DNA from 4 places in the Bacillus vallismortis genome. Region 1 is predicted to be linked to each of the others. Evidence: riboswitches for the same ligand, from Rfam matches in the RefSeq annotation. Region 1 holds a riboswitch; each other region holds the start of a gene.
The links. A riboswitch is a leader RNA that binds a small molecule or an ion and turns the genes downstream of it on or off. The one in region 1 is predicted to bind thiamine pyrophosphate.

Region 1 (7,786 bases):
CATGGATTTGCCGAATGATGAGAAACATACAGATGATGACGGCTAAAACCGCTGCTGCCGCAACAGCTGCTGCCTTGATTGTTTTGTTCATCTGCCTCCCCCGTTCTGTTCTTTGAATTGCATAGTGACGGTTGTCCCTTCATCCGGATTGCTTTTGACAGACAGCCCAATGCCGTGTTCATCGGCGATTTGTTTGGCAATGGAAAGGCCTAAACCTGTTCCCCCTGTTTTTCTGTTCCGCGCCTCATCCGCCCGATAGAACCGTTCGAACAGGTGCGGGATATGCTCCTCATCTATTCCGATGCCTTCATCCCTTACTGACAGAAACGGAAGTCCATTCCTCGTTCCTGCTGACATCACAATAGGTTTTTCACTATACTTTATTGCATTATCGAGCAAAATGGTCAGCAGCTGCTTGATGCGTTCTTCATCAGCTATTACAAACAGGCTTTTTTTATCTGTTTCAAGCAAAATGTCCTGCTGATAGACAGGCTGGAGCGTTTGAATGACGGTGCGCGACACTTCAACCAGGTCGATTGTTTTCAACTCAAGATCAAGTCCTTCATGGCTTTTTGCCAGCGCCAGAAGCTGATTGGTCAGTTTTTTCATATGCAGCGCTTCTGAATAAATTGCTTCTATCGATTCTTCAAGCACTTCCGGCTTTTTTGCTCCCCACCGCTTCATCAGACTGCTGTAGCTTTCTATAATCGTGAGCGGAGTTTTCAGTTCGTGTGAAGCATCTTGAACGAACTGCTGCTGTTTATCGTAGTGCTCTTTCAGCATCATCGCCATCTCATTAAATGTCAGCCCCATCTGATATAACTCGTCGTGCGACTGTCCTTCCAAGGAAATCGTTTTGAATGCTTTCTCCCGCTGTATGTCTTTCATCGTCATCATTAATCGTCTGATCGGATTGATGATATGGCGGGCCAGCAAGCTGCCGGCAAAAAAAGAAGCGATACAAACAGCGGCACTTGCAGCGATTAAGATGATTTTCAGCAGAAACAGACTCTCTTCTGTGTTCTCCAGCCTTTCAACCAGCTGAAGAGATACCACTTGCCCATCAGCCCAAATCACCGGAACAGCAGCTTCAGCAAACAGTTTGCCGTCATGTTTCCTTACATCTGCCGTTTCCCCGCTGTGAAAAGAGAGTGGGAAATCTTTATACCCTTTTTCTTTTGTTATGGTCATGACAGCTTTTTGATCACCATTCACTACACGGACCATGCCGTTTGCTGGAAGGTAGGCCTGCAGCATGTCCTGCAAAGCCACTCCCTCTGTTTCAGCAGCATGCAGCGCTTCGGCAATGGTATCCGCCTCATCAGCAAGCCGAGCCGCATCCTTTGATGTCAGCCCAGCCGAAAAAATGAGATAGACTGCCGTGTGGACCAAAATCAATAAAATCAACAGCGATATGGATGTATACAGATGAATTTTGGTCTTTAGCTTCATCGTTTACCCCTTAATGGCATAGCCGACCCCGCGAACAGTATGGATCAGCTGTTTTTCGTAAGGATAGTCCAGTTTTTTTCTGATGTATCTGATGTAGACATCGACCACATTTGTATCACCGATATAATCAAATCCCCATACTGTGTTTAAAATCTGCTCCCGTGTCAGCACTTGCTGCGGATGTTTCAGCATATAGACGAGCAAATCAAATTCACGCGGCGTTAATTCTACCTCTTTGTCTCCGCGTCTCACTTCACGGGTTTTTTCGTTCACCCGCAAGTCGTCATATGTAAGAAAGGTGCTGATACCTTCTGTTTTTGTTTCATTTTGGCGCAGCGCCGCCCTGATTCTTGCAAGCAATTCCTCAATTTCAAATGGCTTGGTGACATAATCGTTCGCTCCGATGTCCAATCCTGTTACCTTATCAGGTATACTGTCGCGCGCCGTTAATAAAATAACTGGTGTGTGCGAATCTGTTTTTCTTAAGCGGCGCAGCACTTCCAGGCCGCTAAGCCCCGGAAGCATGACATCAAGAAGCACCAAGGAGTACCCTCCTTCTATGGCCGCGTTCAGTCCTTCTGTGCCATTGTGTTTAACGGTGACGCCATATCCTTCATATTCCAATTCCAGCTGAAGCACTCTGGCGATTTTTTCCTCATCTTCCACAATTAATAGGTTCCCTTTTTCCAAATCCGACCACCCTCTCCTGTCCCAATATGAAAAAATGATTTCTTTGTTTACAAAATGATTCTTATCATCTATTATGATGTCAACATAAAAAATTGTATACGGAAAGCACTAGGGGTGCTGTTTTTGGCTGAGATAAAGCGCGAGAGTACGCGCTTTGATCCCTTATGACCCGATCTGGATAATACCAGCGTGGGGAAGTGCAGGTTGACCGAATGGTGTATTTTTTTGTGCGCTTAATCGGTCTATGACTGCATATTCCCTTAGGATATGCAGTTTTTTATTTTACCAAAAAACAGGGGGTTAAAGAAATGGAACACATATGCGGCACAAGCAGAATCGCCGGTTTTCGGTTCTCTTTATATCCGATGTCGGATGATTTTATCAGTGTGATCAAGTCTGCGCTGAATAAAACCGACACATCTAAGGTTTGGGCGAAAACCGATCATATCAGCACAGTTCTGCGCGGTTCAATTGATCATGTATTCGACGTTGCCAAAGCGATTTATCTTTATGCGGCGAACAGCGCAAAACACATCGTCATGAACGGGACGTTTTCCATCGGATGCCCGGGCGATACCCAAGGAGATACATATCTTTCCGCAGACGAGAAGCGTGTCAATGAAGAGGCTATCCGGAGCCTGAAAGCGGAAGCGCCATGCCAATTTGCCCTTTATCCGATGAATGAGCCGGATTATATGGGCTTAATCATGGAAGCTGTCGACATTGCGAAAGCAGAAGGCACATTCGTACAGGGTGTCCATTACGCGAGTGAGCTTGATGGGGATGCGCATGACGTATTCAGGACATTGGAAGCCGTTTTCCGCATGGCTGAGCAGCAAACAAAGCACGTAACCATGACTGTGAATCTCTCAGCTAACAGTCCATCAAGAAAAAACCGAAAGCAGGGATAAAATGAAAAGCTGGAAAGTAAAAGAAATTGTCATCATGTCCGTTATCAGTATCGTTTTTGCCATTGTTTATTTATTATTTACGCATTTTGGAAACGTACTCGCAGGTATGTTCGGGCCAATCGCCTATGAACCGATTTATGGCATTTGGTTTATCGTTTCTATCATTGCCGCGTACATGATTCGAAAACCGGGTGCGGCGCTTATTTCTGAAGTGATCGCCGCTCTCGTTGAATGCCTGCTGGGAAATCCGTCCGGCCCGATGGTCATCGTCATCGGCATCGTTCAAGGTCTCGGGGCTGAAGCTGTATTTTTCGCGACACGCTGGAAAGCATACTCTCTTCCAGTCCTTATGCTGGCGGGAATGGGTTCTTCAGTAGCCAGCTTTATCTATAATCTTTTTGTTTCTGGCTATATCGCCTATTCACCAGGCTATCTTTTCATTTTGCTCATGATCCGTCTTGCTTCCGGCGCGCTTCTTGCGGGACTTCTCGGAAAAGCTGTCAGCGATTCTCTCGCTTATACGGGTGTGTTAAACGGAGTGGCGCTCGGAAAGGAACTGAAAAAGAAACGGAAACGGATATCAGAACATGCAAGCCTTTGATAAGCTTCTGACGGTTGACCAGCTCAGCTTCTCTTATGAAGAAGACGAGAAACCGGTATTTCAAAACATCTCGTTTGCGCTTCAAAAAGGAGAATGCGCTTTATTGTTAGGACCGAGCGGATGCGGAAAAAGCTCGCTCGCCCTTTGTTTAAACGGTCTTTATCCGGAGGCTTGCGACGGCATACAGTCCGGACATGTGTTTTTATTTCAAAAACCGGTCACAGATACCGAATCTGTTGCTCAGCATGCCGGGGTCGTCTTTCAGGACCCGGATCAGCAGTTTTGCATGCTGACGGTAGAGGACGAAATTGCTTTCGGGCTGGAGAATCTGCAGATTCCAAAAGAAGAGATGACAGAGAAGATCGATGCCGTTTTAAACACATTACACATTCCACATGTAAAAGAAAAAACGATATCCACTTTGTCAGGAGGACAAAAACAGAAAGTTGCTCTTGCCTGTATACTGGCCATGGAGCCTGAGCTGATTATATTAGATGAGCCGACTTCTCTATTAGACCCTTATTCAGCGCGGGAGTTCGTTCATATGATGAAAGATCTTCAGCGGGAAAAAGGCTTCAGCCTCCTTATCATTGAGCACCAGCTTGATGAATGGATACCTTGGATTGAGAGAACCATTGTACTGGACAAAGAAGGCAAAAAAGCGCTGGATGGCCGAACGGTAGATGTATTTCAGCACGAAGCGGAAACCTTAAAGAAACTAGGTATCGCAATTCCAAAAGTGTGTGACCTGCTGAAAAAGCGCAGCATCCCTTTCACTCTATCAAAAGAGCGACTGTTCAAAGAGCCCTTTCCTCCCTGCCATGCCGAAAAGAAAAAAGTTCATTTCGGGGAGAGTGTGCTGGAAGTCAGCAGCCTTTCGTTCGCAAGAGGGCAGCAGACGATTTTCGAAGACATCGGTTTTTCATTGCGTGAAGGCACTTTGACGGCGCTTGTCGGCCCGAACGGCACCGGGAAATCAACGCTCTTATCCGTCCTCGCCCGTCTGATGAAGCCGAAAAGCGGAAAGATTCTTCTATATGGAAAGCCGCTGCAATCGTATAAAGAAACTGAACTGCGAAAACGAATGGGATTTGTTTTTCAAAACCCGGAGCATCAGTTCGTCACAGGCACAGTATATGACGAGCTGCTGTTCGGCCGGAAAGTAAATGCTGAAACTGAGAAAAAAGCGCAGCATCTGCTGCATCGTTTTGGTCTTGCGCATTTGGCTGATCATCATCCGTTTGCCATCAGCCAAGGGCAAAAACGGCGCCTGAGCGTCGCCACCATGCTCATGCATAACGTAAAGGTTTTATTATTAGACGAACCAACCTTTGGCCAGGACGCCCGCACGGCGGCTGAATGTATGGACATGATTCAGCGTATTAAGGAAGAAGGAACCGCTGTTCTTATGATTACACATGATATGGAGCTTGTCTCTTCGTATGCCGACAGCGTCCTTGTCCTGCACGATACGAATTTGGCTTTTGACGGATCTCCAGCGCAGCTATTTTCTCAGGAAAAGGGGCTTGTCCAAAAAGCAAAGCTTACCCTTCCCCTTTTATATGAATGGATGGCCTGCCAGAAGGAGGTGCGTGATGAAGCAGCCGTTACATCATATTAATCCGGCAGTAAAAGCGGCGGCGGTTTTTTGCTGTGTCGTCATGCTATCGTTCATTTACAACCCTTACACCCCTGCGTGTTTTTATGTCATCATCGTAGCGGGTGTCCTAGTGGCGGCCAACATCCCATTGAAAAAATGGTTTTTGTTTACGATTCCGTTTTTGATTTTGGCATTCGGGTGCGTATGGACAGCCGCTGTTTTTGGAAAGGTTCCGACAACTCCGGATAATTTCTTGTTTCAGGCCGGCCCTATCTCGATCAACAGTGATAATGTCTCTGTCGGCATCTCTCTCGGTTTTCGGGTTTTGTGCTTTTCCGCCTTATCAATGATGTTTGTTTTTACGACCGATCCGATTTTATTTATGCTGAGCCTTGTCCAGCAGTGCAAGCTCTCACCAAAGCTCGCATATGGCGTTATTGCAGGCTTTCGTTTTCTTCCTCTGTTAAAGGATGAAATCCAGCTGATCCAGCAGGCCCATAAAATCAGAGGAGGAGCGGCAGAGAGCGGGTTTATTGAGAAAATCAGCGCCTTAAAGCGGTATACCATCCCGCTTTTGGCAAGCGCCATCAGAAAAGCGGAGCGGACAGCGCTCGCAATGGAATCGAAAGGGTTTACAGGAAGCAGAAACCGGACATATTACAGGACCCTTACCGTTAACCGCCTCGACTGGCTGTTCTTGTGCCTCATTCTCTTGCTATTCGCAGGATCTTTTCTCGTATCCTTATGTTTTGCCTCATAAAAAATCCGCTATCGGCGATGATAGCGGATTTTTTCTTATTGATGATAGTTTAAAGCCTGGGCAAGATTGGTTTTAATTGTAATATTCGAAAAATCAATCCCCAGCTGTACAGCGGTTTGCGCGATTTCCGGCCTGATTCCTGACAGGGTTGACCTGACACCGATTAAAGTGAGCGCCTCGATCAATTTAAAGATTTGGTGCGCCACCATCGTATCAACCACAACCACACCTGATAGATCAATTAATAGATGCTCCACGCGCCTTTTTGCACAAGCATGAAGCGTGTTTTCCAGAATGAACTTTGCCCGCTCAGTATCAATGTCTCCGACAAGCGGCAGCAGAGCTGTTGATTTGCTCAGGGTAATGACAGGCGAGCTTAATTCCAAAATCATCTCTCTCTGGGCGTTTAACTGCTGTTTGGCATTCGCTTCAGCGTGATCAACGAATGTATAAATGGTAAAATCAAAAACTCTTACAATCAAATCGGCCCATTTTTGTTTCTCCTCCGGTTCAAGCGCCGACTCATTTTCTTTTGCGAACTTCTCAAGATACTTCGTATATAATCTCCGGTTTCTCATAAACTCCCGAATCACATACTGAACCGGAGTGTCGAGATGCTTTTGATCGTTCGTCAGTTCAATGACCCACTCTTGAAATTCTTCGAGAAATTGTTTTTCCGGTAAAACATACATGTTATTCAGATGCCTGTAAAACTCTCTGTCCTGCTCTTTCAATTCTTCCGTTACAGATGCATTATGTAAGGCGTAAAGCGAATTCGGATCACTTTCCTCCATTGTTTCAATCCATTCCTCTGCCATTTGTTCCACATGCTCTGAAAAAAATGCATATAATTTTTCATTCAGTTTCATCACACCGCTCCTTTCCCCAACACTATTATAACTTGACTGACAGCTGAATCCTAGTCATACATGCTGAGCCATCCAATATTTTGAAATTTAATCATTCTTTGGGGTGTATCCTATTTTTTCAAAATGCTTCAAATGGCTCTGTCCGAGCGGTTGCTTTTTTCATATAATATGAGGCAACACCCTTGAATCCACTTGCAAGCATAAAAAAGGAGGGCTTTTTTATGAATGGTGAAATCCGCTTGATCCCGTATGTGACGAATGAGCAGATCATGGATGTAAACGAGCTTCCTGAGGGCATTAAAGTGATTAAGGCGCCAGAAATGTGGGCAAAAGGGGTAAAAGGCAAAGATGTAAAAATTGCAGTATTGGACACGGGATGCGACACAAGCCATCCAGATTTAAAGAGCCAAATCATCGGCGGAAAAAACTTCACGGATGATGACGGCGGCAAGGAAGATGTGATTTCCGACTACAACGGACACGGCACACACGTCGCCGGAACGATTGCAGCTAACGATTCAAACGGCGGCATTGCCGGAGTCGCGCCTGAGGCAAGCCTATTGATTGTAAAGGTTCTGGGCGGCGCAAACGGAAGCGGCCAATACGAATGGATTATTAACGGCATTAACTACGCGGTGGAACAGAAAGTTGATATCATCTCGATGTCCCTTGGCGGACCGAGCGATGTGCCAGAATTAAAAGAAGCGGTGATAAACGCCGTCAAAAACGGAGTGCTTGTCGTTTGCGCAGCGGGTAATGAAGGTGACGGAAATGAACGAACAGAAGAGCTTTCCTACCCTGCAGCTTATAATGAAGTCATCGCGGTTGGATCTGTTTCCATAGCGCGTGAATTATCAGAATTTTCTAATGCAAATAAAGAGATCGATCTTGTGGCTCCGGGAG
Region 2 (7,786 bases), 1.7 Mb from region 1:
AAGGATCTGAGCTTTACAAAAAAGAGAACTGTAATGGATTGGTGGCAGTCGGAGGCGGAAGCTCCATGGATACTGCAAAAGCAATCGGAGTAGAAGCTACTCACGAAGGAAGCGTGCTTGATTATGAAGCGGCAGATGGAAAAAAACCGCTGGAAAACCGTATTCCTCCGCTGACGACAATTCCGACAACAGCTGGCACAGGATCAGAAGTAACCCAATGGGCGGTTATCACAGATGAAGAAAGAGAATTCAAATTTAATACAGGCGGTCCGCTGATCGCAGCGCACCTGACCATCATTGATCCTGAGCTCCATGTTTCAATGCCTCCGCATGTAACAGCCATGACAGGAATTGATGCGCTTGCACATGCCATTGAGTGCTATACAATGAGATTTGCACAGCCAATCACGGATGCAGTTGCTTTAATGGCAATTGAATATGCCGCTCATTACATTAAAAGAGCATTTGCTGACGGAGAGGATTTGGAAGCAAGATACGGAATGGCGCAGGCTGCGATGCTAGCGGGACTTTCTTACGGCAGTGAATCAGCGGGAGCGGCTCATGCGATGAGCCAGACGCTTGGCGGTATTATCCCGGTCGCTCACGGTCAATGTGTCGCCGCGATGATGGGACCTGTCATGGAATACAACTGGAAGGGCTACCCTGAGAAATTTGCACGTATTGCGAAAGCGTTCGGTATTGACACTAGCAATATGACAACAGAAGAAGCAGCGAGAGCATCTGTCAACTGGATGTATGATCTGGTCGAAGATTTAGAAGTGCCGACTTTAGAAGAGCAGGGAGTATCACCTGATATGATCGAACGCTTGTCTAAAGAAGCGATGAAAGATCCGCAAACCTTTGGAAACCCTAGAGACTTAAATGAAAAAGCATACAATTGGATCTACAAGCGCTGCTTTAACCTTACGCCTAAAACGGTATAACACGATGTCCCGCTCCTTTACAGAGCGGGATTTTTTTGGATAATGAAAAATAAATGGAAATGCTAAGGAAGAAGGTAGGTGCCGAATGATGTGGAAGCGTATGGCTGCAAAAACAGAAGGCTTGTATATTGCAGATACAGAAAGCTTCGTAACCAAGCGGAAGGACAAGTTCGATATTGATTATGGCGGCATCCCCGGTGACTTGCATTTTGGACTGACCAAAAAAGCGGGAGCCAGAGAACCAATGTTTTCAAGGGGAACTGAAATTTTCAATCGCAGACAAGTTTCAATTTTTCGATAGAGGAATGTGACGAGCTGGCTTTAAAAATGGAAGTTCCGAGTATTTTGCCGGAATGGCTCGGAGCGAATATCGCAGTCAGCGTAATCCACGATTTTACCTCATTAAAAGAAGGGAGCCGCCTCATTTTTCCGAGCGGTGCCGCTTTGCTGTGTGAGGGAGAAAATGATCCGTGTATCCAGCCGGGAGAAGTCATTCAGTCTTATTATCCGGACAAGCCGAAGCTGGCGTCTGCTTTCGTCCGCCACGCACTGGGCATAAGAGGGATTGTCTGTATTGTTGAGAGGCCAGGCGCTGTTTATGCTGGAGATGAAATAGAGGTCCATTCCTATCATAGGAAAGCCAAACGAAAAGCAGAAAGGGTCTGAATAATCAGGCCCTTTCCACCTTTTCTTTAATTTCTTTAATCTGGCTGAGATGCCGCTTTTCATGGTGGCCGATAAAATCGATCCACTGGCGGATAGTCAACTCTTGAAACACAGGATGCGGAAGCACTCTCTCAAAATCTTCTTCTTTTAGAGAGGCAATTGCCGCCGTCAGCTGTTCTCTCACCACATCAAGCTCGCGTTTCATTTGGCTGCCTGACTTAAATCCATGCTCAGGCTCAAGGTGACTCGGGGCTTTTCGCTTATTGTTTCTGTCTTGTGCAGCTTCAAGCGGTTTCGCTTCAACTTTTTTAACAGGAGCTTCCTTTACACGCTCCTTCAGCATGATTTGTGCGGCCATATCGATTTTTTTCAAATGATCAAGAACTTCCCGTATACTCCATTCTTCAGCAGAAGGCTTTTGATTCAGCTTTTCGTCAGAAAGCCCTTTGACTTCGTTCCACGTTTCTAATCTGGCTTCATTAAAGATACTCATCATATCTCCTCCTAAAGTGACATTACCATATATATAAGCAATTATCATTTATAAAGCACTTCAAAATGGCACACTTTATCTAAAAATTTCGAAACCTTTTTCGTTATGTCTCGTATAAATGGTAACGGCAGCCGTTCATCAATGCATTGATGCAGAAAGGATGAGGAATTTGGAGTTGTTTGGCGTCCCTATACAAACGATTTATCTTTATACGCTTATGATTGCGGGCAGTCTTACGCTATTATTTCTATTTTTCGGAGATGTGTTTGCAGGGCTGTCAGAAGGCATTCCCTTTCTTAATCCGACTTTGGCGCTCGCATTTTTTACATGTTTTTCAGCAGGCGGATATATAGGCGAACTCATATTGCCCCTATCCCACCTGTTGATCGCGCTTTTCTCTTGCATCCTTTCGATTATCCTTGTGATATTGCTTCACTTTTTTGTTCTGGTCCCATTATCATCCGCAGAAGAATCACTGGTTTATAAAGAAGATGATCTAAGAGGAAGGGTCGGCAAAGTGATTACCGCTGTTCCTATAGACGGGTTTGGTGAAGTGGTCATTGAAGGAATAGGCGGCACCATCTCGAAATCAGCGGTCAGCTTTGAGAATCAGCAGATCAGTTACGGGACAACGGTTTTGGTCGTAGATATCAACAACGGAGTTCTTTTGGTTACTCCGCATGAACCTATTTAAAACAAGGAGGAATGTAAAATGACAATGCCGATTATAATTGTCATCGGAGTTGTATTCTTTTTATTCATTGCACTGGTAGCCGTTTTTATCACAAAGTATCGTACGGCAGGACCAGATGAAGCGTTAATCGTAACGGGGAGCTATCTAGGAAATAAAAATGTTCATGTCGATGAAGGCGGCAACCGTCTTAAAATCGTCCGCGGCGGAGGAACCTTTGTCCTTCCCGTCTTCCAGCAGGCAGAGCCGCTAAGCCTATTATCAAGCAAACTTGATGTTTCGACACCTGAAGTCTATACCGAACAAGGAGTTCCAGTAATGGCTGATGGAACTGCGATTATTAAAATCGGCGGTTCTATAGGAGAAATCGCTACAGCGGCTGAACAATTTTTAGGAAAATCAAAAGATGACCGTGAGCAGGAAGCGCGTGAGGTTTTAGAAGGCCATCTTCGTTCCATTCTCGGCTCGATGACGGTTGAAGAAATCTATAAAAACAGAGAAAAATTTTCTCAAGAGGTGCAGCGTGTGGCCTCACAGGATCTCGCAAAAATGGGGCTTGTGATTGTTTCCTTTACCATTAAGGATGTACGTGATAAAAACGGTTATCTTGAATCATTAGGGAAACCGAGAATCGCTCAAGTAAAACGCGATGCTGATATCGCAACAGCAGAGGCTGATAAAGAAACCCGGATTAAGCGGGCAGAAGCCGATAAAGATGCAAAAAAATCAGAACTTGAACGGGCGACGGAAATCGCTGAAGCTGAAAAAACCAATCAGCTCAAAATAGCCGAATACCGCAGAGAACAAGATACGGCAAAAGCGAATGCCGACCAGGCATATGATTTAGAGACTGCCAGAGCGCGCCAGCAAGTCACCGAACAGGAAATGCAGGTTAAAATTATTGAACGCCAAAAACAAATAGAACTAGAAGAAAAAGAAATTCTTCGCCGGGAGCGCCAATACGACTCAGAGGTAAAGAAAAAAGCCGATGCAGACCGTTATTCAGTCGAGCAGTCCGCCGCAGCTGAGAAAGCCAAACAGCTCGCGGAAGCTGATGCCAAGAAGTACAGTATAGAAGCAATGGCGAAGGCAGAGGCCGAGAAAGTCAGAATTGACGGACTTGCAAAAGCAGAAGCTGAAAAAGCGAAAGGGGAAACAGAAGCTGAGGTTATCCGTCTAAAAGGTTTGGCGGAAGCGGAAGCAAAAGAGAAAATCGCCGCTGCTTTTGAACAGTACGGACAGGCTGCGATTTTCGATATGATCGTAAAAATGCTTCCGGAATACGCAAAACAAGTGGCATCACCTCTTTCAAATATTGATAAAATCACTGTTGTTGATACAGGGGGAAGCAGTGATTCAAGCGGCGCCAACAAAGTAACCAGCTATGCGACAAACTTAATGTCAAGCCTTCAAGAAAGCTTAAAAGCCTCATCGGGAATTGATGTAAAAGAAATGATTGAGAACTTTTCAGGAAAAGGAAACGTAAAACAAAGCCTTCACGAATTAACAAATGAAATAAAAGAAGCAAACGGGTCCAAACAAGAGAAGAATGACTAATGAAAGGATAGAACCAAATGGCAACTGTGAGAGAGGCAAAGTTAGAGGATATAATAGACATTGCAAAAGTGCATGTCGACAGCTGGAGAACAACATATCGCGGCATCATCCCGGCTGACTACTTAAATGGCCTGGACTACAAGGAATTTGAAGACAAATGGAAAAGCCGCTCGTTAAAGGGTGTATTTGTCGCTCAAGATGAAAAAGATTCAATATTCGGCTTTGCTTCATTTGGCCCTATTCGGTCTGAACAAGAAGGCTATGACAGCGAGCTATACGCGATTTACCTTTTAGAGGAGCATCAGCGGCAAGGTGCAGGCAGAGCGCTCTTAGCAAAAGGAGCAGAGTTTTTGCTTCATCATGGCTTTTCAAACATGTTTGTTTGGGTAATTGAGCAAAACCCCTCGATTTCATTTTATCAAGCCTATTCTCCTGAAAGAAAAGCGGAGGACAGCTTTGAAATTGCAGGAGAAAGGCTGAAAGAAATAGGGTTTGGCTGGCCGGATCTTTCTGCTTTGAAAACATCTCTTAACAGATAACAAAAAAACAACCCCCAGCGGATTGCGCTGGGGGTTGTCACGTTAGGCTTTGTCTATTTTAAGCAAACGCGGTGCTGTCATAAATAATAAACAAAGGACAATTGCACAGATGATGAATGAAGGAACCATATAAGTAGCATTATAAGTTAATGAATAAATCCATACCGGCGTTCCCTTTGGAGCATAGCTGCCGAAAAACACAGCTCCTGAAATGACGTGTGCCGCATAACGCAGGAAACTGCCGATAAAAACTGCGCTGACCACTGAAACAATCAGTTTCCCTTTATTTTTTGCTGCCGTTGCTTTGCGGACAGTATAAGCGAAATAGCCGCTTATCCCAATTGCTGTGAATGCGATCATATAATCCAGAAATAGCTGTACAGGATGCTGTGCGAATAAGTTTCCGATTGCTATTTGAACTAGTCCTGTCAGCAGGCCGGTAGTAAGGCCTGCTTTTACACCCCACCGAAACGAAATCAAAAAGATCGGAATCATCATGATGGAGACCGAGCCTCCTTGAGGCATTCGGAGAAACATTCCTGAGACGATGTCTAAAATAACAGCAGCCGCAGTCATAATTGCAATTTCAATAAGGCGAACCAGTTGCTTAGATTGATTCATAAAAATCCCCTTCCATTGATAGACAATCCAAAAGGACAACAAAAAAGCAGCACGCGGAAGGATGAGAAAAGTTCCACGCACTGCTTTACAATCTGCAATTCATTTGACTTTGCCACATCCCTACGCCAGCGTTAACTAACAGGTTCAAAGGGTCAGAACGTAACCGCTCACTCTCAGCTTTAATGCTCCCCTTGTGGTTATCAATATTTAATTCGTTTCTACTATACTAAAAAGAGAAAAAAACAACAAGGTCACACTATTGAATGTATATGTTCTTTTAACATAGTTATATGCTAAAGACATGAAGGGACGATATGCCGAGGATTATAGTTTATTTATTTTATAGATTTTTTTAGAAAAACTATTGCAATAAATAAATGCAGATGTTATATTATTAAACGTCGCTGATGCACAGCGGACAAAACAAGAAGCTTCAAAACAATTTGAAAAAAGTTGTTGACGAAATGGAAGCGAAATGTTATATTAGTAAAGCTGCTTCATTAAGAGGCAACGAAATGATCTTTGAAAACTAAACAAGACAAAACGTACCTGTTAATTCATTTTTATAAATCGCACAGCGATGTGCGTAGTCAGGGGCCTGCGCGATGCAGGTCATGCAGATGTTGTCACAGGATGTGACGAACTTAATCTGCGCTCCATTACTTTATGGAGAGTTTGATCCTGGCTCAGGACGAACGCTGGCGGCGTGCCTAATACATGCAAGTCGAGCGGACAGATGGGAGCTTGCTCCCTGATGTTAGCGGCGGACGGGTGAGTAACACGTGGGTAACCTGCCTGTAAGACTGGGATAACTCCGGGAAACCGGGGCTAATACCGGATGCTTGTTTGAACCGCATGGTTCAAACATAAAAGGTGGCTTCGGCTACCACTTACAGATGGACCCGCGGCGCATTAGCTAGTTGGTGAGGTAATGGCTCACCAAGGCAACGATGCGTAGCCGACCTGAGAGGGTGATCGGCCACACTGGGACTGAGACACGGCCCAGACTCCTACGGGAGGCAGCAGTAGGGAATCTTCCGCAATGGACGAAAGTCTGACGGAGCAACGCCGCGTGAGTGATGAAGGTTTTCGGATCGTAAAGCTCTGTTGTTAGGGAAGAACAAGTGCCGTTCAAATAGGGCGGCACCTTGACGGTACCTAACCAGAAAGCCACGGCTAACTACGTGCCAGCAGCCGCGGTAATACGTAGGTGGCAAGCGTTGTCCGGAATTATTGGGCGTAAAGGGCTCGCAGGCGGCTTCTTAAGTCTGATGTGAAAGCCCCCGGCTCAACCGGGGAGGGTCATTGGAAACTGGGGAACTTGAGTGCAGAAGAGGAGAGTGGAATTCCACGTGTAGCGGTGAAATGCGTAGAGATGTGGAGGAACACCAGTGGCGAAGGCGACTCTCTGGTCTGTAACTGACGCTGAGGAGCGAAAGCGTGGGGAGCGAACAGGATTAGATACCCTGGTAGTCCACGCCGTAAACGATGAGTGCTAAGTGTTAGGGGGTTTCCGCCCCTTAGTGCTGCAGCTAACGCACTAAGCACTCCGCCTGGGGAGTACGGTCGCAAGACTGAAACTCAAAGGAATTGACGGGGGCCCGCACAAGCGGTGGAGCATGTGGTTTAATTCGAAGCAACGCGAAGAACCTTACCAGGTCTTGACATCCTCTGACAATCCTAGAGATAGGACATCCCCTTCGGGGGCAGAGTGACAGGTGGTGCATGGTTGTCGTCAGCTCGTGTCGTGAGATGTTGGGTTAAGTCCCGCAACGAGCGCAACCCTTGATCTTAGTTGCCAGCATTCAGTTGGGCACTCTAAGGTGACTGCCGGTGACAAACCGGAGGAAGGTGGGGATGACGTCAAATCATCATGCCCCTTATGACCTGGGCTACACACGTGCTACAATGGACAGAACAAAGGGCAGCGAAATCGCGAGGTTAAGCCAATCCCACAAATCTGTTCTCAGTTCGGATCGCAGTCTGCAACTCGACTGCGTGAAGCTGGAATCGCTAGTAATCGCGGATCAGCATGCCGCGGTGAATACGTTCCCGGGCCTTGTACACACCGCCCGTCACACCACGAGAGTTTGTAACACCCGAAGTCGGTGAGGTAACCTTTTAGGAGCCAGCCGCCGAAGGTGGGACAGATGATTGGGGTGAAGTCGTAACAAGGTAGCCGTATCGGAAGGTGCGGCTGGATCACCTCCTTTCTAAGGATATATTACGGAATATAAGACCTTGGGTCTTATAAACAGAACGTTCCCTGTCTTGT
Region 3 (7,786 bases), 860 kb from region 1:
AAGCAGTTGCTTGCCCTGTCAAATGAACTTTTTCTCCTAATTGTTTCATTGAAATACGGCTATTTTTTGATAGCTCTTCCAAAATTCTTATATCAGTATGATCTAACATATAAATTATTCCTTTCATTAATTTTATCGTGCTTATAAAATCCCCTCAAAAAAGTCATTATTTTTTAATTCGTTTCTCTGATTTTCTAACAGTTCATACAAAATAAAATACATACTTTCAAAAATCAAGTCAATCGACAGAAAGACTTGATTTGTTCCATGTATTTATTCAGCGGCAGTATGTAAACTATACACATATCAAAAAAAGGAGTGTTACACATGAACATACAACAAATTCGTAATGCCACACTTGTTGTCAAATATGCAGGCAAAAAGTTTTTAATAGATCCTATGTTAGCTGAGAAAGGTGTTTATCCTCCTTTCCCAAATGCGCCAAGACAAGATCAAAACAACCCTTTGATTGAACTGCCAACATCTGTTGATAATATTATTAAAGGTATTGATGCTGTTATTGTTACTCATTTACATTACGACCATTGGGATGAGGCTGCTAAAGAGTTGTTGCCAAAAGATATCAAATTGTTCTCCCAAAACGAAGAAGATGCAACAGAAATACGAAATGCCGGATTCAATAATGTCGAAGTTTTAACAAAAGATACAGCCTTTGAAGGCATTCAATTGATTAAAACAAAAGGCGAACACGGAAGAGGAGAAATTTTAAAACTTGCAGGCCTTGTTTGCGGTGTTGCCTTCAAACACCAAAGCGAGAAAACGTTATATGTAACCGGAGATACAGTTTGGTATGAAGCCATTCAGGAAGAGATTAATACACATCAACCAGAAATTATTGTCGTAAATGGCGGAGATAATCAATTCTACGAAGGTGGTTCTCTCATCATGGGTAAAGAAGATATCTATGAAACGTATAAGGCTGCTCCAAAAGCAAAAATTATTGTAAGCCACATGGAAGCAGTAAACCATTGGGGATTATCAAAAGAAGAACTAAAATCCTTTATTAATGAAAAAGGAATTGCTTCTCATGTTTTAGTGCCTGAAAATGGTGAATCATACTCTTTTTAATCTAAAACATCAGACTGAGCTAAAGATATGAAGATCGTATGAAGATCGTATGAAGATCAACAATAAGTTCTAGACTTTCTAAAAGGATGAGTAAGACAATTCTATAAGTATCAGTCAGCTTGGTGCCATCTACAGATTGTCAAAGTCCCTTCGAATACAAATCCCAGTTTTTCTGGGATAGCATGACTTTTAAGGTTTATTGATTCACACCCTATTTCAATTCTTCTAAATTTTAAATTGTTAAACCACAGTCAGTAAATTTCATAACTTCTTCTGTCCATATATCCCTTCCCACTACATTTAGAATTTATCCAGTACCCAATGGTTCTGCAAAAACAACAATTGATGTTTACGGACTCCCATATCCAAACAAACAGAAGGATATGCTGATAAATAAGATGACTTTCTTTAGGTAAGTGGAAAGTTTGTGGACAGTAGAACATATAAAAATGAACACAAAAAAATACCAAGGTCGTCAAAACCCTTGGTATTTTTGATGCGGTCGAGAGGATGAACCTCCACGGGTTATTCACCCACTAGGCCCTCAATAAAGTGAAACTGTGCTTTCTGTTACAAACCCTTTATATATCAGTGTTTATTCATTTTGATTATGTTGGTTTACAATGAATTACTCATATTGTGGAGTGAAAATGGAGTTTTTTCATCACCAGAAAGTTACATGACATGTCATTGGTGTCAGGTCTTTTAAAATAGCTGAAATAAAGAGAAAGAAAGCTTTTACATTCTCAGTTCTTTAAATCTTGTATATTTAATTGATTATCGTGGCTTTAAGAGTTTCAAGAATTTTTCGTATAGTACTTTACCAACATCGTATACGATTTTTTCTTGTATTTGTATCCAAATAGGGGTTGCTTCTTTATTTGTTATTCCTAACGCCCCCAATTCGACATGCCAGTCTTTTTTCATTTTGCAATTCTTTGTTTTTCAGATCCTATATCGCAAGTGTGAAGGCTCATTCCATTTCTATGTTTACATAAAGTTACTTTCATTTTGTGTACAAAATAATCACTGATACTTCATCAAGGATAAATCTGTAGGGATGAAAAATAAAAAAGATACCAATTTAATCATTGGCATCTTCTCTATTTGATTCCCTTCACACTTGTTTGCATACCTCATCGGATACTTCATCTTACTAATTGAAAATATAAAGTCAATTTAACGAATAAAAGCAAGGTTTTTCTGTGCTAAAGCATCTTCCAACCACCTAGGATGCATTGGCAATAGAGTATCTGGTAACTCGTGAATATTAAAATACCTAATTTCTAAGGCCTCCTCTGTCTTTTTTTTCAATGTCCCTCCAATCACTTCACATTGAAAACAGTTGGTAATAAAGTGACTGACTCTTCCGTCAGGGTAAATAAATGTCTGTGAGCTTGGATCTGAATAAACTCCTATCATTTTAGAAACTTTAACAGTTAATCCGGTTTCCTCTTTTATTTCTCTTATTATCGCTTGTTCAACTGATTCACCAGGTTCCACATGTCCTGAAGGGATGCCCCATAGACCATTATCAGCACGCTTCATTAATAAAACCGAACTTGATTCTTTGATTATTATTCCAGCGACTCCAGCTTTCACTTGTTCTGTCCATTGATAATCTGGTTTCTCACGTACTTCTATCATAACTTCACTATCGAACAAATACTTCAAATTGCGTATCACAACATCTGGATTTCTAAAGTCATGTTCTACAGGAAATAAAGTATTTTGATCAGAAACTAAGATAGAAGGTATACCCATTCGGTTCGCTCCAATAATATCTGTCTCAGGTGTATCTCCAATCATGACGCATCTTTCTCTGTCTTCAAAGGACTCAAGTACTTTTTCAAATATTGAAGACTCCGGCTTTCCAATGATGATGGGCTCTTTATCTGCTCCCGTTTTAACAGCCTCAACTATGGCACCTGTAGCTGGAGCTGGTCCTTTAGCGGTGGGAAATGTTTTATCCCCATTTGTAGCAATAAATGAAGCCCCACTGCGGATGAGATTTACCGCCTTATGTATATCTTGAAAAGTAATATTGTGATCCCATCCAATGACAACAGCTTCTGCTAGGTCTTCTTCAAGATCAATACCAGCTTTTCGAATCTCGCTTTTAAGTTCATCATTTCCTAATATATATGCTCTCTTTATTCCAGCCTTAACAAGGTAATCAGCTGTTGCCCACCCCGAAGTAATCACTTCATCAATACTTGCTGAAATACCAAGCTTATGAAGCCTTTTAACAATCGTTTCTCTTGTAACACAGGGATCATTCGTTAAAAAACGAATGGATTTCTTTTCTTCACGGAGGCGTTTTAAAGAAGAAACAGCTTCTGGTAAAGCTTTGTCTCCTATATAAATAACTCCGTCTAAGTCGAATAAAAATACATCATATTCCTTATAGATCATCATAACACTCCTTAAGTAGCTGTCGTGGGGTTAATGATTGAGCGATACGCGAAATGATTTGTAGGCCCTTGTCCCTTCCCAATCCCTATAGGATGTTTAATGGCTGCTGAGATAAATTCTTTTCCAGTTGCTACTGATTCTGGTATACTGTGTTGCTTTGCTAGCTCTGCAGTGATGACAGCAGAAAAAGTACAGCCTGTCCCATGGGTATGTTTTGTATCAAAGCGAGGGGAAACAAACTCCTCGAAGGCCTCATCAAAATACATAATATCACGAGCTTCTCCGTTCATATGCCCCCCTTTTACGACAGCACTCTTTGCCCCGTATACTTCCACAATTTCTTTAGCAGCATCGCGCATCTGCTGTACAGTTTTAATTGATTTGCCGATGATTACTTCTGCTTCTGGAATATTTGGTGTAATAACAGTTGTTTGAGGTATTAATAATTTTTTCAAATGATTAACGGCATCCTTATGAAGCAGATGATGACCGCTTTTAGCAACCATAACTGGGTCCATCACATACGATTGGATTTTAGCCGCTTTTAATTTTTCAGCTATCAGTTCTATAATATCCACGCTTGCAAGCATACCAGTTTTTACAGCATCTGGTTTTATATCTCCGATGACACAGTCTATTTGCTGAGATATATTATTCAGAGATACCTCCTCAAAACTCTTCACACCAAGTGTGTTTTGAGCAACAACTGATGTAATAACAGCCATTCCAAATACTTGCTGCTCCTGGAAGGTTTTTAAGTCTGCATGAATTCCCGCTCCCCCGGTTGGATCTGTTCCAGCAATCGAAAGTGCTTTATAGATATCCGTCAACTCATACTCCTCCTAAGGTAGGTTTCACTGCTTCAAAAATGATAAAAGGTGGGTATTCCTTTTCACTTTTCCAATTATTAAATTTAAATTTTTGTTCGATGGCCTTTAACTGCTCTCCGTCAATATCGTTTAACGTTGGTTCCAGTAATGTTACACTTTCAAAGCCTACATTAGATAAAAGTTTATAGTACATTGACTTCGGCCAATGAAAGTCATTTAAAATTAAATCTTCTTGTTCAGGAACATGAAGCCACTCATTTCTTTCTTCTCCATAAGAATACTCTTTCCCCGGTATTCCGTTGCGAAAGGTTGAAAATTCTTTTCCAGTTGAGTCAGGGTTTGTATCCAGTATAACAAAAGAAGCACCTGGTTTTAACACACGAAAAATTTCACCCATAATTCTTTTGATACGTTGATCACTATCTGTATTAATAAAGACGTAACAGGCCATAGCAGCATCAACTGAATGATCTGGTAAGAAGGAAAGGTTATCATGTTCAATTAAATGATAGTCGACATGTGAATGTTTTCTTTTTTTCTTTGCTATATCCAACATCTTACTTGATTCATCTACTGCGATTACATTGCAATCTATTCTGTCAGCTAACCTATATGCTACCTTACCGGGTCCACAGCCAAAATCGAGCACCTTTTTAATATCCGCTTTATCAAATTTACGAAAAACATACTCAAAACCTAATGTTTGTTCTAAAACGTCGTTATAAGCATCGAATTTACCAGCAACACTGTCTTCTTTCCAAGAAGTTTTCATTAAATTTCCTCCTTTTGTTTAGTTGAAAAGTAATTAAACCACTTATTTTTAACAAAAAACTGATAAGTAGGAAGTAAGCTTTGAAATAATGAATGATCCATATCTCGCTTATAAGCAATATGCTGATATATACTAAAAAGTAAGAGAATTTGTTCCCAATATTCAGGTAAATCTAAAGTTTCAATATCCTGCCTTGACATTGAAATTTGATCTTTTCTAAGCAAAGACTCATATTTTAAAACTGTTTCAATAAAAGGCCAATTATTCCCGGTAGGCATTTTAGGAAATTCAAAAGCCGAGGTATCATTATGAGTTTTAGCTTCCTCAAGTACTGTTTTTGCCCATTCGTTGTCGGACTCATAGATATGAATGGAACCAACATTATGGAAATATTCTCCGACTTCTAAATGAAGTTCTCTAGCCATTAATTCTTGCATAAATGTAAAAGAGAAAAGATCACTAATCATTCCTCGAAATGCATCATTTGCACGCATTATGGAAGACATGTATAACTTGTTTTCTCTTATGAAAAATTGCAAACCTATTGTACAAGAAACATCAATATTGCCAGAAACGAAGAGTTCCGAGGCATCGAATATTTGAATAAATGCCCTTTTTGAATCAATGTCTTCCTGTGTCAAAAGATTTTTTATTCTATTCCATTGATTTAGTTTTGCGTTTCCAAATTCAAATATTTTAGGTCCATACGCAGTACCTGTTAATGTTTTTTTATTCATTGAATATAAAGGCATTTTTTTATTGTAATAACTAATAAAATCTAAGTTGTTACTCCCCGATAAATACCATAAAACTTCAGCAAAATTAAACACGATATTTGTTTTTCTAGAGGGTAAGTAAGTGACACGTTCTATTGGATTTTCAAGGGTCAGATGATAGTTCAATTTTTCTTTGCTATTTTGTCCACGCGGTGAATTTAAAAATTCAGGGTAATAATAGATGTCATATAGGGTTTCCATATATGCTTCATGAAAAGTTTTCTTTCTCATTAAGATTCCACCTTGTATTCCATAAGGATACTTTTAATCTTCTCTAATAAATCATCAGTACCTTTAAAATTAATGTATTCAACATCAGCTACTACGCTTAACCCTTGAATTAAGAATGCGTAATCCCTCTCATTTTCTAGTAATAACACTATCTTTTTTTTCAAGGCAGAAGCCCATCCTATTTCTATATGCGTTCCAGGAGAAGCCGGTGAGCCAGGAAAAGCTACAAAAAGATCGCAAGAGCGTATTTCATCAAAATCAATTTTAGTGCATTGTTGGGGTGTCATGAAATCTTTCCCCCATCCTTCTCGCTTGTGAGCATTATGAACTAACCATCCTTCATTTTCAAAAAAAGAAATTAATGACTCTAACTTCTCCCTTTCATGTAAACTCATCAATCCAGTATTCACATCTACTAAACTTTTAAAAGGTCCTGCTAAAAAAACTTTTTTAGTTGTCACTTTAATATCCCCTTTCAAAATAAATAAAGCCACTTTCATATGGAAAGTGGCTTAAATATAGATAAGATAAAAAATCTCTCTATTTTTTTCACTTCCCTACGTTGGTGTTAACCAAATCAGGTTCAAAGGGTCAGGACTTGTGTCTCTTCTCAGCTTCTAAAAGCTCCCCCAGTGTATAAAATATAAATATTTACTTTCATCCTAAACTATTCCATATCTTTAGTCAAACAATGATTGATAAGCCTTGAACCCTGCGTATCAACCGACAAAAGTTTTTCGAAAAGTTACTACGCCTTGCATTTGATGGCAATTCATGGAGCTTAAAAAAAAAGCACAAAAATACCTTATTTTCTAGTGTGTTTAAAAAATGTCCTGAACATCGCAAATTGTAAAAGGAATCCAACAATAAAAAAAGAGAAGTAAACACACGTTTTACTCCTTTAACTTTGTCTCTTCACCTTTTGCTTCTTCATAGTCTGGTGTTTTCTTTGATAAGCCCAGTCGATCATTTTCGCCATTAATTGGCATACCACCCACCTATTGGCACTCAGCGCCAACTTTCTCATATTTAGGTGTACGATGTCAGTTCACGAAAAGATTCTTCGGAAGGTAAAACCCAAATTGAAACCTTAATAAATGCTCTGTATCGTTTATATCAAGAATTGCACCGTGAGCGATTGGTGAGTGGGCTTCAACAACAATATCTTGACTGTGTCTGTAATCCATTACGAAGGAGAAAACATATTATATATGTCTAATATGCTTTCTCCTTTATTTTAAGGGTTTTTATAATTTAGGTTTTAATAATTTAAACCTGTTTGTATCCCGTTTTTAAAACAATTAGAAACAATTATCAACAACGTCACCTAAACTAAAGAATTCTAGTACGACTTTTTGAGTTTCATCTGGTAGTGCCTTAGTAGATACTTTTACGGCTTTTTTTATAGCATTTGTTCTAGAAAGTCCTAGGTTTCTTTGATGTTTATAAGCTGTAATAATTGTTTTTGTCATTGAATTTAGTCCGCCCATTAATTTTGCTGCTTTTTTAACTTTTAAGATCTTTGCCCATGGGATAGCGTTTACTGCTATAGCTTTAGCAGCACTAGAAATGCAACTCCATGTACTCAGTACTATAAATGGTCCTATACTTTCTTGGGCGGTTTTAACAGCAGTCAGGTTTTCTCCATCAACCACAAATTCATAACCTACAAA
Region 4 (7,786 bases), 220 kb from region 1:
CACGGCATTTATTTTAAAACGGCATGTGAAAAAAAGAAGAGTGATAGGCGGAGCGTTCATCGGTTCAAGTATTGTCGTGTTGGTGTTTACTCCTTTTTCGCCAATTGTTGAACACCCGGCCGGTAAGCTGGCTTTTTCAGTTGTTATTGTGATGGTGACATTTGGCTTTAAAAGATTTCGTTATTTCTTTCAAAATTTGTTTTCCTTTTATTTTGCCACTTTTTTAATGGGGGGAGGAATTATCGGTGCCCATTCTTTGCTGCAGACCAATTCCGTTGTTCGAAACGGTGTCATGATCACCAATCAAACTGGGTTTGGAGACCCGATCAGCTGGTTGTTTATTGTTGCTGGCTTTCCAGCATTGTGGTTTTTTTCTAAGAGAAGAATTGAAGATATTGATACAAAAAACATTCAGTATGAGGAACGAGTCAGCATTCAGGCGGATTTAGGCGGCCAAACGCTTCATGCCAGAGGACTGGTTGATTCTGGTAATCAGTTGTACGATCCGCTTACTAAAACGCCGGTCATGATTATTCACATTGATAAACTGGAATCGATTTTCGGAGCAGCCGAAACAATGATCATTCGCAACACAGATCCATTGGAAGCCACCCAACAGCTCGATGATTCGTTTCGCTTTTTAGATAAACTGAGGCTGATTCCATATAGGGGAGTAGGTCAGCAAAATCAATTTTTATTATGCGTTAAACCGGATCACGTAACAATTATGACAAAAGAAGAAATGATTTCTGCGGATAAATGCTTAATCGGAATCAGCACAACAAAGCTATCAGCAGATGGAGAGTTCGACGCCATTATTCATCCGAAAATGCTTTCGGGCAAGGCCATCAAACACGTTTCATAATGTTCGCAAATGTCCGTTACTTATCATACTCAAAAGACGTGACATTTAGAAGGGAGAGGAAGATGAAAAAACTGAAATTGCGATTGACGCACCTCTGGTATAAGCTGCTGATGAAACTTGGGCTGAAAAGTGATGAAGTCTATTACATAGGCGGGAGTGAAGCCCTGCCGCCTCCATTATCTAAAGATGAGGAACAGGTTCTGTTAATGAAGCTCCCAAACGGCGATCAGGCGGCTCGCGCCATTTTGATTGAACGCAATTTGCGCCTCGTCGTCTATATCGCCCGTAAATTCGAAAATACGGGAATTAATATAGAGGATTTAATCAGCATCGGCACCATCGGATTAATCAAAGCTGTGAATACATTCAATCCAGAAAAGAAAATCAAGCTGGCGACCTATGCCTCACGCTGTATAGAAAATGAAATCCTCATGTATTTAAGAAGAAACAACAAAATCCGATCAGAGGTTTCCTTTGATGAGCCGCTAAATATTGATTGGGACGGCAATGAGCTTTTGCTTTCTGATGTGCTCGGCACTGACGATGACATTATCACAAAAGACATAGAAGCAAATGTAGATAAAAAGCTTTTGAAAAAAGCGCTTGAACAGCTTAATGAGAGGGAAAAGCAAATCATGGAGCTGCGGTTTGGGCTTGTCGGTGAAGAAGAAAAGACCCAAAAGGATGTAGCGGATATGATGGGAATTTCTCAGTCCTATATTTCGCGTCTGGAGAAAAGAATTATAAAAAGGCTGAGAAAAGAGTTCAACAAAATGGTGTAAAAATTTTTGTGGTTTGGAACCCCTTGATTTTACAGGGATTTCCTGGATTCGACTGTTTTTCGGTCTCCGTGCAGTGCATATTTTTCCCACCCAAGGAGATACTTAACGTTGTACAGCAGCTCCTGTAGGGAGGGAAAAAAGTGTCGAGAAATAAAGTCGAAATCTGCGGGGTGGATACCTCCAAATTACCAGTACTCAAGAATGAAGAGATGAGAAAGCTGTTTAGGCAGCTGCAGGATGAAGGCGATGATTCAGCGAGAGAAAAACTTGTAAACGGGAACTTGCGTCTTGTCTTAAGTGTCATTCAAAGATTTAATAACAGAGGAGAGTATGTTGATGACTTATTTCAGGTCGGCTGCATCGGACTAATGAAATCCATTGATAATTTTGACCTAAGCCACAATGTTAAGTTTTCAACATACGCTGTACCTATGATTATCGGAGAAATCCGCAGGTATTTACGCGATAATAACCCGATTCGTGTTTCAAGATCACTCCGGGATATCGCTTACAAGGCACTTCAGGTAAGAGAGCGGTTAATCAGTGAGACAAGCAAGGAGCCGACTGCAGAAGACATCGCAAAAGTTCTTGAAGTACCGCATGAGGAAATCGTATTTGCGCTCGATGCTATCCAGGACCCGGTTTCTCTATTTGAGCCGATCTATAACGATGGCGGAGATCCGATCTATGTAATGGACCAAATTAGTGATGAGCGCAATAAAGATTCACAATGGATTGAAGAGCTAGCTTTAAAAGAGGGCATGAGAAGGCTGAATGATAGGGAAAAAATGATTTTGAGAAAGCGGTTCTTCCAAGGGAAAACACAAATGGAAGTAGCCGAGGAAATCGGGATTTCCCAAGCTCAGGTGTCCAGGCTTGAAAAAGCGGCTATCAAACAAATGAATAAGAATATTCACCAATAATGAAAAGCCTTTAAAACAGTTTTTGTTTTAAAGGCTTTTCTATTGATTGCACGTGGTTTACGTCTTGGAAAAAATAAGGTATCCTAGTCTGTACAAAGTTTTATGAAAATTTAAATAATTATCAAAGGCAGTAAAGAGGGGGACCACGATGATTTTGCAGCTTGACAATGTCTCACTAAAACGAAATGGAAAATGGATACTGAAAAATATTCATTGGAAGGTGGAAAAAAAGGAAAATTGGGTGCTTTACGGGCTGAATGGAGCCGGCAAGACCGCGCTGTTAAATATGCTTTGCTCTTATTATTTTCCAACATCAGGCGAGATGCAGGTGCTTGGCCATGAATTTGGCAAAACGGAGCTTGGGGAGAAGCTTAGACGGAAAATCGGCCTCGTCTCAGCGGCACTTCAGCAAAAATTTTATCCGGCAGATTCAGCATTTGAAATTGCTTTGAGCGGAGCTTACGCTTCAATTGGATTATATGAAACGCCAAGTGCGCAAATCAGGGAAAAAGCGATCGGTTTGTTAGAGGACTTGGGGGCAATTGAATATGCGGACCGCCGTTATGAGACGCTTTCTCAAGGAGAAAAACAAAGAGCTTTGATTGCAAGAGCGCTAATGGCCGATCCTGAGCTGTTGATACTGGACGAACCAGTGACAGGGCTGGATTTTATTGCCCGGGAAAAGCTGTTAGATACGATTACATACATTGCAAGTAAAGAAAATGCGCCATCGATCCTTTACGTGACTCATCATGCGGAAGAAATTTTGCCGGTCTTTGACAAAGCCCTTTTATTAAAACAGGGAGAGGTCTTTCAATCGGGAGAAATGAAGGGAATGCTTACTGATCATATACTTTCCGCTTTTTTTGATACGCCAATCCATGTATTATGGAATCAGGGCCGGCCGTATTTAACAAGAGCCGAGCCGATCACGAATGCCTGACAAACTCATATTGATTCATCCTAGGGGTGCTTTTCGAAGCTGAGAGAGACATAGGTCTCAACCCTTTTGACCTGATCTGGATCATGCCAGCGGAGGGAAGCGGTGAAAAATTCGGAGTACATAGGACTCTGTTTATTTTGATGAAGCCGTTTCATACATGTGAAACGGCTTTTTGATTTTTAAAAAAGGAGCGGATGACATGAAGCCACAAATAGACTCTCTGATAAAAAGAGCGGAAGGTCAAAAGGAGGAGCTTATTCAGCTAGCAAAAACGCTGATTTCCTATAAAACACCTGCTCCGCCTGCAAGAAATACAGCCGGCATTCAGTCATGGGTTGCAGAATTTTTAAAGAAAAATGGATTCTTGATCGACAAATGGGACGTGTACCCGGGAGACCCCAATGTTGTAGGCTTGCTAAAGGGAACAGATTCAGCAGATTATCATAGCTTGATCATCAATGGCCATGTAGATGTGGCAGAGGTAAAAGAGGATGAGGAGTGGGAGGATGATCCATTTCACCCAATTGAAAAAAACGGTCTCTTAATCGGGCGAGGCGCTTCTGATATGAAAGGCGGAATGGCGTGTGTGCTGTTTGCGGTGAAATTGATTCGTGAAGCCGGTATTGAACTTCCCGGTGACTTGATTCTGCAATCGGTGATCGGGGAGGAAGTTGGAGAAGCCGGCACGCTTGAATGCTGCAAAAGGGGCTATCATGCTGATTTTGCAGTTGTGGCGGATACGAGTGATATGCATATACAAGGCCAAGGCGGAGTCATTACAGGCTGGATTGAAATCAAAAGCAGTCAAACGTTTCATGATGCGACGAGGCGGAATATGATTCACGCAGGCGGGGGAACATTCGGAGCAAGCGCAATTGAAAAAATGGCAAAAATCATTGCGGGGCTCGGTGAACTAGAACGCCACTGGTCCATTATGAAAAGTTATCCCGGTTTTACACCAGGCACAAATACGATTAACCCGGCTGTCATAGAAGGCGGCAGACATGCGGCTTTTATAGCGGACGAGTGCCGGCTATGGATCACAGTCCATTTTTACCCAAATGAAACCCATGAACAAGTGGCAGAGGAAATAGAAGATTACATCAACCGCCTGAGTGACAGTGATATTTGGCTGAGGGAAAACCGCCCTGTTTTTAAGTGGGGAGGCTCTTCTATGATTGAAGACAGAGGAGAAATTTTCCCGGCACTGGAAGTTGACCCATACCACCCAGGCGTCTTAGCGCTTACGGCGTCTCATGAGGAGGTGAAACGGGAGCGTCCGGTTATGGACGTTTCTCAATCCGTTACAGACGGGGGGTGGCTGTATAATGCCGGCATACCAAGCGTAATCTACGGTCCTGGTGATCTGCACAATGCACACTCTGTGAACGAGGAGGTATCGATTGAGCAGCTGATAGATTACACAAAAATCATGCTTGATTTTATCATCAGGTGGTGCAGCGGTAAAAAAGAACAGTAACTACGAAAATTTCTTCTTGCTGACAAGGTTCAGCCCGCCCGTTCATATACTTGAAAAAAGGACGGAAAAAGGACGTGATGGAATGATCAGCATTTCTGAATTTCAGGTGAAGGATGTCGTTAATGTCTCAAACGGAAAAAAGCTGGGGAGCATTGGCGATATCGATATCAATGTGACCACAGGCAAAATTCAGGCAATCATACTGGGGGGAAATGGGAAAGTTCTCGGATTTTTTGGAAAAGAAGAGGAATTGGTCATTCCATGGCGAAATATAGTAAAAATCGGGGAAGATGTGATCTTGGTCCGATTAAGTGAGCCGCATGCATAACCTGTTTTGTATGCCGTTGATTGGCAAATGCCGGAAGCCTAGATTCTTTCGGCACATTTCATTTAGAAATATGCAAATCGGCGCTCAACGAATGCAGAAAGATGTGGTAAAATAAGTGGGAAATTCCGCTTTTTTTAATGTTTGTCGAAAGGTTGGATCACCATGAATACATATCACCCATTCAGTCTTACCACACCTCGACACTCATGATACAAGACTGGACACAAGCGATTCAAAACGACAGAGAAGTCATCGCCGGGTTTACAACGAAAAACGGCGGTGTCAGCCAGAAGCCTTTTGAATCGTTAAATACAGGATTGCACGTTCATGACAAAGATGCAGATGTAGTTAAAAATCGTGAATATATTGCCGATATGTTTAATATTGATTTGCAGTCTTGGGTATTTGCTGATCAGACACACGATAATCGCGTCCAAAAAGTGACGCACAGTGATAGGGGAAAAGGCGCCCGTGAGTATCAGACAGCTTTAAAAGCAACAGACGGGCTCTATACAAATGAAAAGAATGTATTTTTGGCATTATGCTTTGCTGATTGTGTGCCTCTTTTCTTTTATGATCCGGTTACATCGCTTGTCGGGGTTGCCCATGCCGGGTGGAAAGGCACTGTCAAACAGATTGGCAGAGAAATGGTGAAGCAATGGGCCGAACAGGAAGGTTCAAATCCCTCAGATATTTATGCTGTGATTGGACCGTCTATCAGCGGAGCATGCTATACGGTAGACGATCGAGTCATGAATGCTGTCCGCGCATTGCCGGTTTCGGCAGAACGTGCCGTAAATCAGACGGGACAGGGACAATATCAGCTTGACTTGAAAGAACTGAACCGCCTCATACTGATCGACAGCGGTTTGGCAAATGAACAGATCTCTGTCAGCGGTTTATGCACGGAAAGTGAGCCGTCTCTTTTCTATTCACACCGCCGCGATCAGGGGAAAACTGGACGGATGATGTCCTTTATCGGAATGAAGGAGGCATAAAAGATCTTGCGTGTTGTTGATCATTTACGACATATAAACGAACGAATAAACGAAGCATGTAACAGATCGGGCCGCAGCTCCGATGAAGTTACGGTTATTGCAGTCACGAAATATGTATCGCCTGAAAGAGCACAGGAGGCAGTGGATGCGGGCATCACCTGCCTCGGAGAGAACCGGGACGCGGAACTGCTCCGCAAACAGGAAATCATAAAAGGGAATCCGGAATGGCATTTTATCGGCAGTCTGCAATCAAGAAAAGCAAAAGCCGTTGTCAATGCGGTTTCTTATATCCATTCCTTAGACCGGCTCTCATTAGCGAAAGAAATTGAAAAACGGGCTGAAGGTACTGTCAAGTGCTTTGTGCAGGTCAATACCTCTCTTGAGCCTTCTAAACACGGCATAAAAAAAGAGGAAGTCATTCCATTCATACAGGAGCTTTCCGGTTTTAGCCATATCGTTGTGGCCGGACTGATGACAATGGCTCCGCTGACTGATGATCAAGATCAGATCAGAAGCTGTTTCAAAGCGCTGAGAGAACTCCGTGACCAGGTTCAGGAGCTAAAACAGCCGAACGCTCCGTGTACAGAACTGTCGATGGGCATGTCAAATGATTTTGAAATTGCAATTGAAGAAGGGGCTACTTATATTAGAATCGGCTCATCGTTAGTCGGAAATGAAACAGGGGGTGTACAGCAATGAGTATGAAAAATAAACTGAAAAACTTTTTCTCAATGGAAGATGAAGAATACGAATATGAATATATTGAGACAGAGCGGGAATCTGACGGGGAGCAGGAGCAAAAAGAAAAGCCGGCTTACGCTGCCCAAAAACCTGCGGGCAAACAGAATGTAGTGAGCTTGCAAAGTGTTCAGAAATCCTCTAAAGTGGTGTTGAGTGAGCCGCGCGTTTATGCGGAGGCGCAGGAAATAGCAGACCATTTGAAAAACCGGCGGGCAGTTGTCGTCAATCTTCAGCGGATCCAGCATGACCAGGCTAAGCGAATTGTTGACTTTCTAAGCGGAACCGTTTATGCCATCGGCGGCGATATTCAAAGGATCGGCTCTGATATTTTTCTCTGCACGCCTGACAACGTAGACGTATCAGGCACAATTTCTGAGCTCATATCTGAAGACGAACATCAGAGGTGGTAAAGCGAGATGATCCTTTATCAAGTTTTTTCGGTTTTAAGCTTATTAATTACAATATACTCATTTGCCCTGATCATATATATTTTTATGTCATGGGTGCCGAGTACAAGAGAAACAGCGGTCGGGCGGTTTTTAGCCCAGATTTGTGAACCGTATCTCGAACCATTCAGAAAAATCATCCCGCCAATCGGAATGCTCGATATTTCACCGATTGTGGCTATTCTTGTGCTTCGGTTTGCGACAACCGGCTTGTGGGGGCTTTATCGCATGATTGCGTTTTAAAGTGACAGTTTGATAGGGGCTTGGCAGCAGCCAAGCC

Region 2: another riboswitch for thiamine pyrophosphate. It lies ahead of thiT (energy-coupled thiamine transporter ThiT); the one in region 1 lies ahead of BV11031_RS11405 (HMP/thiamine ABC transporter substrate-binding protein ThiU).
Region 3: another riboswitch for thiamine pyrophosphate. It lies ahead of BV11031_RS15675 (nucleoside 2-deoxyribosyltransferase); the one in region 1 lies ahead of BV11031_RS11405 (HMP/thiamine ABC transporter substrate-binding protein ThiU).
Region 4: another riboswitch for thiamine pyrophosphate. It lies ahead of BV11031_RS10280 (acetylornithine deacetylase); the one in region 1 lies ahead of BV11031_RS11405 (HMP/thiamine ABC transporter substrate-binding protein ThiU).

The regions. Positions count from the first base shown of each region.
Region 1 is NZ_CP026362.1:2,105,068-2,112,853, forward strand. Features, by position in the region: gene BV11031_RS11390 (PepSY domain-containing protein) at 1-91, opposite strand, end outside; gene BV11031_RS11395 (ATP-binding protein) at 88-1,452, opposite strand; gene ykoG (two-component system response regulator YkoG) at 1,456-2,142, opposite strand; TPP riboswitch at 2,243-2,355, shown strand; gene BV11031_RS11405 (HMP/thiamine ABC transporter substrate-binding protein ThiU) at 2,451-3,053, shown strand; gene BV11031_RS11410 (ECF transporter S component) at 3,055-3,654, shown strand; gene BV11031_RS11415 (ABC transporter ATP-binding protein) at 3,641-5,275, shown strand; gene BV11031_RS11420 (HMP/thiamine ABC transporter permease ThiX) at 5,250-6,014, shown strand; gene rsbRB (RsbT co-antagonist RsbRB) at 6,050-6,883, opposite strand; gene isp (serine protease Isp) at 7,105-7,786, shown strand, end outside.
Region 2 is NZ_CP026362.1:401,745-409,530, forward strand. Features, by position in the region: gene gbsB (choline dehydrogenase) at 1-944, shown strand, start outside; partial or broken gene BV11031_RS02195 (MOSC domain-containing protein) at 1,033-1,610, shown strand; gene BV11031_RS02200 (DinB family protein) at 1,615-2,103, opposite strand; gene BV11031_RS02205 (NfeD family protein) at 2,273-2,797, shown strand; gene floT (flotillin lipid rafts scaffold protein FloT) at 2,816-4,351, shown strand; gene BV11031_RS02215 (GNAT family N-acetyltransferase) at 4,369-4,890, shown strand; gene thiT (energy-coupled thiamine transporter ThiT) at 4,933-5,511, opposite strand; TPP riboswitch at 5,612-5,713, opposite strand; rRNA gene BV11031_RS02225 (16S ribosomal RNA) at 6,175-7,724, shown strand.
Region 3 is NZ_CP026362.1:2,960,611-2,968,396, forward strand. Features, by position in the region: gene BV11031_RS15640 (Lrp/AsnC family transcriptional regulator) at 1-109, opposite strand, end outside; gene BV11031_RS15645 (MBL fold metallo-hydrolase) at 328-1,089, shown strand; gene BV11031_RS15655 (HAD-IIA family hydrolase) at 2,269-3,507, opposite strand; gene thiD (bifunctional hydroxymethylpyrimidine kinase/phosphomethylpyrimidine kinase) at 3,516-4,334, opposite strand; gene BV11031_RS15665 (class I SAM-dependent methyltransferase) at 4,336-5,106, opposite strand; gene BV11031_RS15670 (thymidylate synthase) at 5,106-6,113, opposite strand; gene BV11031_RS15675 (nucleoside 2-deoxyribosyltransferase) at 6,113-6,574, opposite strand; TPP riboswitch at 6,651-6,754, opposite strand; partial or broken gene BV11031_RS22980 (lipoprotein) at 7,007-7,102, opposite strand; gene BV11031_RS15680 (hypothetical protein) at 7,415-7,786, opposite strand, start outside.
Region 4 is NZ_CP026362.1:1,885,585-1,893,370, reverse strand. Features, by position in the region: gene spoIIGA (sigma-E processing peptidase SpoIIGA) at 1-865, shown strand, start outside; gene sigE (RNA polymerase sporulation sigma factor SigE) at 928-1,647, shown strand; gene sigG (RNA polymerase sporulation sigma factor SigG) at 1,788-2,570, shown strand; gene BV11031_RS10285 (ABC transporter ATP-binding protein) at 2,719-3,513, shown strand; TPP riboswitch at 3,526-3,628, shown strand; gene BV11031_RS10280 (acetylornithine deacetylase) at 3,713-4,993, shown strand; gene BV11031_RS10275 (YlmC/YmxH family sporulation protein) at 5,076-5,321, shown strand; partial or broken gene pgeF (peptidoglycan editing factor PgeF) at 5,484-6,319, shown strand; gene BV11031_RS10265 (YggS family pyridoxal phosphate-dependent enzyme) at 6,326-7,018, shown strand; gene sepF (cell division protein SepF) at 7,015-7,470, shown strand; gene BV11031_RS10255 (YggT family protein) at 7,477-7,749, shown strand.